3 regions of the Sphingomonas sp. BRN-1R genome follow, and region 1 is predicted to be linked to each of the others. Evidence: riboswitches for the same ligand, from Rfam matches in the RefSeq annotation. Region 1 holds a riboswitch; each other region holds the start of a gene.

Region 1 (2,195 bases):
GCCGAGATCGCTGTCGGAAAAGGACAGCATCACGAGATCGGCCGGGCTCTGCGCGAGATCCTGCGGCGTGGCCGTCTCGTCCAGCCCGTGAGTCTCGCGAAAGACGACGTGCATGGCGTCAGCCCGCCAGCGCCGCCGTGATCTTGGGTAGGTCGATCCGCCCCTGTTCGGCGATCACCACCAGCCGCGTCGCGCGCGGCTCGCCCACGCGCCACGGCCGGTCGTATTGCGTGCGCACCCGCGCGCCGACCGCCTGGACGAGCAGCCGCATCGGCTTGCCCGCCACGCTGGCATAGCCCTTCACGCGCAGGATGGCGTGCGCGTTCGCCAGCGCCTCGACGCGCGCGGCGAGATCCTCGGGCGCGGCGATCTCGCCCAGTTCAATCACGACGCTGTCGAAATCGTCATGCTCGTGATCGTCCTCGCCGTCGTGGTGCGAGGGGCGTGCGGCGATATCGTCCTCGGCCGCCGCGTTGAGGCCGAGGATCACCGCCGGATCGATCACGCCCTCGATCAGTTCGACCACCGGCAGCGGGCGCGGCGCTTCGGCGGCGATGACCGCGCGCGCCGCCGCCACGCCGTCCGCGCCGGCGAGATCGGCCTTGGTCAGCAGCACCATGTCGGCGCAGGCGAGCTGATCCTCGAACACCTCGGACAGCGGCGTCTCGTGATCGACGCTCGGATCGGCGGCGCGCTGCGCGTCGAGTGCCGCCACATCGGGCGCGAACCGACCGGCGGCGACCGCCTCGGCGTCCGCAAGCGCGATCACCCCGTCGACCGTGATGCGCGAGCGGATCGCCGGCCAGTCGAACGCCTTGAGCAGCGGCTTGGGCAGCGCGAGCCCCGACGTTTCGATCAGGATATGGTCGGGCCGGGGGTCGAGCGCGAGCAAAGTCTCGACCGTGGGGATGAAATCGTCCGCGACGGTGCAGCAGATGCAGCCGTTGGCGAGTTCGATCACGTTCTCGGCCGGGCAATCGGGGATCGCGCAGCCCTTGAGGATATCGCCATCGACGCCGAGTGTGCCGAATTCGTTGACGATCACCGCGAGCCGCCGTCCGCCCGCGCTCCGGATCAGGTGGCTTATCAGCGTGGTCTTGCCCGCCCCCAGAAAGCCGGTGACGATGGTGACGGGTATCTTGAGCAGGTCGGACACGGTTTCTTCCCCTTCGCGCCACAGCGACGACAGGCGGGGGCCGACAGTTCGGCTCGGCACGCGACGACGGGCGGGCGCGGGAGGGCGCTCGTTGCCGCGAACCGATGCAGCCCCAGCCGCACGGTTTCGTCGCTCAGACGGAGAATTACCGTGCCGTGACCATCCCCTGGACCAAGGCAAGAGCGACCAGACGTCGGCAGGTCTCCTGGCTCGCGGGTCGAAGCTCGATGCGCGCCTTCCCAGGCGCGGCGGCCCAGTGGATGCCCGTCGTGCGACGGGCGTTGCGCATCTCGCTCACCGCTTACAGTTGCAGGGACAGCCGCGGCATTGGGGGCGAACCCCCGCACCGCATTCCCATTGAAGCCCCTCGCGGGGCACCGGCGCGATCAGCGAAGGCCGGTCGAACCGGCCTTCGCTGCACGGCTTAGCCCGAAAACACGCGGCTGCCAATTCGCTTCGAAAAGCGGCGATGATCGATGATGTCGGGGTGCGCGAGACGGCGATCAGCCGGCGCGGAGCCGCCGGTGGTTCGGCGGGAGGATGGTGGACAGGGCTGGATTCGAACCAGCGTACGCTTGCACGGGCAGATTTACAGTCTGCTGCCTTTAACCACTCGGCCACCTGTCCAGTTGGGCCGCCAAAAAGCGAGGCGTGCCAATGCCGATCCGAAGCCCTGCTGTCAACGCCCAAGCGCGCGGAAAAACGGCGGAGACTTGCATGCGGGCACCGCGACGCATACCGGACGGCGTGTATTCCGGCTCCGGCCCCTTCCGAGTGGACCCAATATGATCGTCTCCCCCCTCTCCCCCATGCGGGCGCAACGCTGATGGCGCGGCGCGGACATCGCCCCTCGCAGGCGCCCGCCGGCCGCCCGCGCTTCTGGGGCCGCCATGCGGTTACGGCGGCGCTCGCCAATCCCGACCGCGTCGTGCGCAAGATCTGGGCGACGCGCGAGGCGATCGCCAGCCTCGACATCCCGCCGGTGATCCCGATCGTCTATGCCGAGGTCACCGATCTCGCGCGGCTGGTGCCGTCGGAC
Region 2 (2,195 bases), 470 kb from region 1:
GATCTTGTGGCGCAGCACCGCGTTGAAATAGGTCACGTCGATGCGGGCGTGCCCGGCGAGGAAGCTCTGCTCCACGCCCGCCTGCCAGCCGGTCGACTCCTCGGGCTTGAGATTGGGATTGCCGACGAAGCCGCTGTCGGGCGCATAGCCGAACAGTTCGGAGAAGATCGGCGCCTTCACGCCCGTTCCGCCCGCCGCGTGGATGCGCGTGCCGGTTTCGAAGCGGTAGCTCGCCTGGAGGTGCCACGTCGTCGTATCGCGGAACCGTTCGTTGATGTCGTGCCGCACCGCCGCGCCGAGGCCGAGCCGGTCGTTGACGGTGAGCTGATACTGGCCGACCAGCCCCCAATTGTCGGTATCGTGGAACGGGTTGCTGCCGGTGATGAACGCCGAGGCGCCCTGATACGATTCGTGCTCGTAATCGACCGCGCCGGTGATGAGATGGCTGACCCGATCATTGCCAAGCTTGAGCGCCGACACGAACGACACCTTCTTGCGGCGGCCGGTGTCGCCGATCGTCTCCGCGCCGGTGTCGTCGTGATACTGGCGTTGTGAATCCTGCAACTGCGCGCTGAGATCGTTGCTCCAGCGGCCCTCCAGCGCGTCGTAATGCGCGCCGACCAAAGCATAGACCGCATCGTTCAGATAGCTGCCGCCACTGTCGATCGCGTTGCCCGTGGCGACATAATCCTGATCGTTGAGATCGGCGTCGATGTGCGTGTAGCGCACCACCCCCCGCAGCGCGAAGTCGCCCGATTGATAACCGAACTTACCGTTGACCGTGCCGATCTTCGAACCGATCCGCCGGTCGCCCGCCGGTGCGACGACATAGCCGCCGATCCCGGAGTACGACCCGCCGACCGCATAGTCGAAATCGCCGACCGTGCCCGCGCCGCGCACCGCGCCGTCGATCGTGTTGAACGATCCCGCCTCGATCCGCCCGGCGAACCCCGGCATCTCGCGCCCGGTCGGCGTGATGTAGTTGATGACGCCGCCGATCGCGTCCGATCCGTACAGCGCGCTCTGCTCGCCGCGCAGCACCTCGACGCGCGCGCCGGGGTCCGCGGTCAGCGAAGCGAAGTCGTATTCGCCGTAATAGGGATCGGCCGCCTCGATGCCGTCGATCAGGACGAGCGTATGGTTGCTCTCCGCGCCGCGGATGCGCACCTGCGTCATCCCGCCGACCGCGCCGGTGCGGTTGACCGAGACGCCCGGAACGTCGCGCAGCACGTCCGAGACGATCACGGTCTGGCGATCGGCGAGATCCTGCGCGGTCAGCACCGTCGCCGACGAGCCGAGCGTCGCGGTCGAGATGCCGCCCGGCGCGCGCGCGGCGGTGACGACGACGGTGTCGGTCACGGTGGCATCGTCCGTAGCGGCGCTCTGCGCCAGCGCCGGTGTGGCCGCGGTCAGCGCGATCAGTGAAATCATGGTCTTCAAATGTCTTCCCCCCGGCGTCTTGCGACACATCGGCAGGGGCAAGCCATCTTTCGCAGACGACCGATCGCGCACGTCGGGCGGACGCCAATCGGCCCCGGCCTGCACGACCCTTGCGGCCCCCACCGCTCAGTCTGTCGCTCAGACGGAGAACCGTGCCTTGGCCTGTTCCTGGACCACGGCAAGAGCGACGATACGCCGGCAGGTCTCCTGGCTCACGGGTCAGCGCCTGATGCACGCCTTCCCGAACCCCAAGGGCTTCAGTGGCCGCCCTTACGGGCCGGTGCATCACGCTCGCCGCTTACAGTTGCAGGGACAGCTGCGGATTTGGGCATGAGACCCGCACCGCATTCCCGTTTAAGCCCCTCGCGGGGCACCGACGCGATCGTGGACGAAGCGGTTGCCCGCTCAAGCGTCCGGCGCGGCCCTTACGCCACAACGCGGCAGCGGCCAACCGCTATTCGCGTGCTATCGCCTGAGCGGCGCATAGGTGATCGTCGCCTGCCCCACCGCGCGCACCGGCAGGAACAGACCCTTGCCCGTCACCGCCAGCCTGCCGTTCTCCACCCGCGTCACATCGGCGGAGAGCAGGAAGTCACCCTCACGCCGCTGGCCGATCGCTTTCCGCGCGGAGCGCAGCACCTTTGCGTAATCGGGCGCGAAGTCGTGGGCCAGCCCTTGCGCGATCGTGTCGCGGATCGACGTGTCCTTGAACAGCGAAACGAGCAGGTTGACCGTCTCGCTGTCCGTATCGGTGC
Region 3 (2,195 bases), 480 kb from region 1:
CGCACCCGTGCCACCGAAGCTGCGCGCCGCGAGCGCAGCGGCGGCCGTGGTGTTGCCGATCCCCATCTCACCGACGACGAGCAGGTCGAGCCCTGCCGCCACGCTCGCCGCCCCCGCCGACAGCGCGGCGAGGCACTCCGTCTCGGTCAGCGCGGGCGCGAGGGTGAAGTCGGCAGTCGGCCGGTCGAGTTCGAGCGGAACCACCTTCAATTCCAGCCCGGCCGCCGCCGCGAGCGCGTTGATCGCCGCGCCGCCGTTCGAAAAATTTGCGACCATCTGCGCGGTGACGGCCGCCGGGAACGCGCTGACGCCCTGCGCGACGATGCCGTGGTTGCCTGCGAACACCACCACCCGCCCGCGCTCGATCTTCGGCCGTACCCGCCCCTGCCAGCCCGCGAAGAACGCCGCGATCTCCTCAAGCCGGCCGATCGATCCTGCGGGCTTGGTCAGTTGCGCTTGCCGCGCCCGCGCCGCTGCGATAGCCGCTTCGTCAGGCGCGGTGAGCGTCGCCAGCGCAGCATCGAAGTCGGCGACGGTCGCGAAGCTCATTCCGCGATGAACCCGGGCGGCGGCGTGCGCGTGATGAAATGCCCCTTTACCCCCTGCGGCCATTCCTTGAACGGCACGCGGCCATGCTCGCTCGCGGCATAGTGCACCGCATAATCGAGGATCGCGCGCGCCGCCTCGGCATCGGGGGTGAAGCGGCCGAGCACGTAGCCCACCTTGTCGGGCGCGCGCAGGTAGACGGTGCAATGCTCCGCGCAGGCGAACAGGCACGGCATCTCCTGCACCGCGACCTCGACATAGCGCGGATCGGATGCCTGCACATCGCGCAACGCCGCGACCAGCGTCGCCCCGCCGCGCACTCCCTCGACCTCGCGCTCCTCCGCCGAATGGCGGCAGGTGTTGCAGGCGACCACCGCCGGCCCATCCTCTACACGGCGCAGCATCAGACCGCCGCCGTAATATGCGCACAAGGCTTCACCACGAGCACCCCGACAAGGGCCACGCACGAACGGCATGCCTCCAGGCATGCCGCGCCCACGCAGTCCGACCTGTCGCCACTCGGGTTCACACCCCGCCCGCCCGGAACACCCTGTCCGCACGATGGACGACCGCGACGGGCAGGTCTCCTGGCTTGCGGGTCGACACCGGCCGGGCCGCCTTCTCAGGACCGTGAAGATCCCAATGGCATTTGGCCCGGTGGCTCGCCGCTCACAGTTGCAGGGGCAGCCGGGGTTTCGAACCCCGTTCCCTTTTCATCCCCACCGGGGAACCTGTCGCAACCGGCGCGATACTGCCGACCTCGCGATGCGTCAATTCGCGACGCGCGCGGTCGGCACGATGGTGAGCGTGTCCCCGTCGCGCGCGACGGTGGCGGCAATGCCGTACACCGCGCGCAGCCGCGCCGGGGTCAGCACCGCGAGCGGCGTGTCGTCGGCGACAAGGCCGCCATCGTCGATCAGCAGCAACCGATCGCAATAGCGCGCCGCCATCGTCAGATCGTGCAGCACGGTGACGACGAGCGCGCCGCCCCGCGCTTCGGCGCGCAGCAGTTCCATGACGTCGATCTGGTGGCCGGGATCGAGCGCGGCGAGCGGCTCGTCCACCAGCAGCGCGGGCGCGCCGACCGCGAGCGCCCGCGCGAGCAACACGCGCGCCCGCTCACCACCGGAGAGTTCGGTGGCGATGCGGTCGCGCAGACCGGCGACATCGGCGCGCGCCATCGCGGTCTCGACCGCCTGCATATCCGCGCCGCTCAGCCGCTGCATGGGCGCGAGATGCGGCAATCGGCCCAACGCGACGAGACGCTCGACCGTCAGCGGCCAGTGCAATGTCTGCCCCTGCGGCAGGTAGGCGAGTTTCTGCGCCACCCGGCCCCGCGCCATCGTGGCGAGGGGTTCTCCGTCGATGCCGATACTGCCGGTGAAAGGCACCAGCCCGAGCATCGCGCGCAGCAGCGTGGACTTTCCCGCCCCGTTCGGGCCAATGATACCGATCAGCCGCCCCGGCTCCAGCACCGCACCGACCCCGCGCACCGCCGGCTTGCCGCCGAGCATGACGCCCACGTCTTCGAGTGTGATCGTCACCATATCCGCCGCTCGCGCAGCAGATAGGCTAGGAACAGCGGCACGCCGAGGAACGCCGTCACCACGCCGAGCTTCAGCTCGCTGGTGGAGGGGATCAGCCGCACG

The links. A riboswitch is a leader RNA that binds a small molecule or an ion and turns the genes downstream of it on or off. The one in region 1 is predicted to bind cobalamin.
Region 2: it holds a riboswitch for cobalamin, as region 1 does, so the genes downstream of both, AC3ANX_RS09100 (TonB-dependent receptor plug domain-containing protein) here and cobW (cobalamin biosynthesis protein CobW) in region 1, are expected to answer to the same signal.
Region 3: it holds a riboswitch for cobalamin, as region 1 does, so the genes downstream of both, AC3ANX_RS09125 (DUF1636 domain-containing protein) here and cobW (cobalamin biosynthesis protein CobW) in region 1, are expected to answer to the same signal.

Annotation. Positions count from the first base shown of each region.
Region 1 covers NZ_CM173236.1:1,509,517-1,511,711, reverse strand. The annotation lists gene cobN (cobaltochelatase subunit CobN) at 1-114, opposite strand, end outside; gene cobW (cobalamin biosynthesis protein CobW) at 119-1,156, opposite strand; cobalamin riboswitch at 1,335-1,551, opposite strand; tRNA gene AC3ANX_RS06935 (tRNA-Tyr) at 1,698-1,783, opposite strand; gene rlmB (23S rRNA (guanosine(2251)-2'-O)-methyltransferase RlmB) at 1,983-2,195, shown strand, end outside.
Region 2 covers NZ_CM173236.1:1,982,560-1,984,754, reverse strand. The annotation lists gene AC3ANX_RS09100 (TonB-dependent receptor plug domain-containing protein) at 1-1,431, opposite strand, end outside; cobalamin riboswitch at 1,622-1,833, opposite strand; gene AC3ANX_RS09095 (DUF4403 family protein) at 1,906-2,195, opposite strand, start outside.
Region 3 covers NZ_CM173236.1:1,987,625-1,989,819, reverse strand. The annotation lists gene cobT (nicotinate-nucleotide--dimethylbenzimidazole phosphoribosyltransferase) at 1-549, opposite strand, end outside; gene AC3ANX_RS09125 (DUF1636 domain-containing protein) at 546-950, opposite strand; cobalamin riboswitch at 1,107-1,296, opposite strand; gene AC3ANX_RS09120 (ABC transporter ATP-binding protein) at 1,317-2,093, opposite strand; gene AC3ANX_RS09115 (FecCD family ABC transporter permease) at 2,087-2,195, opposite strand, start outside.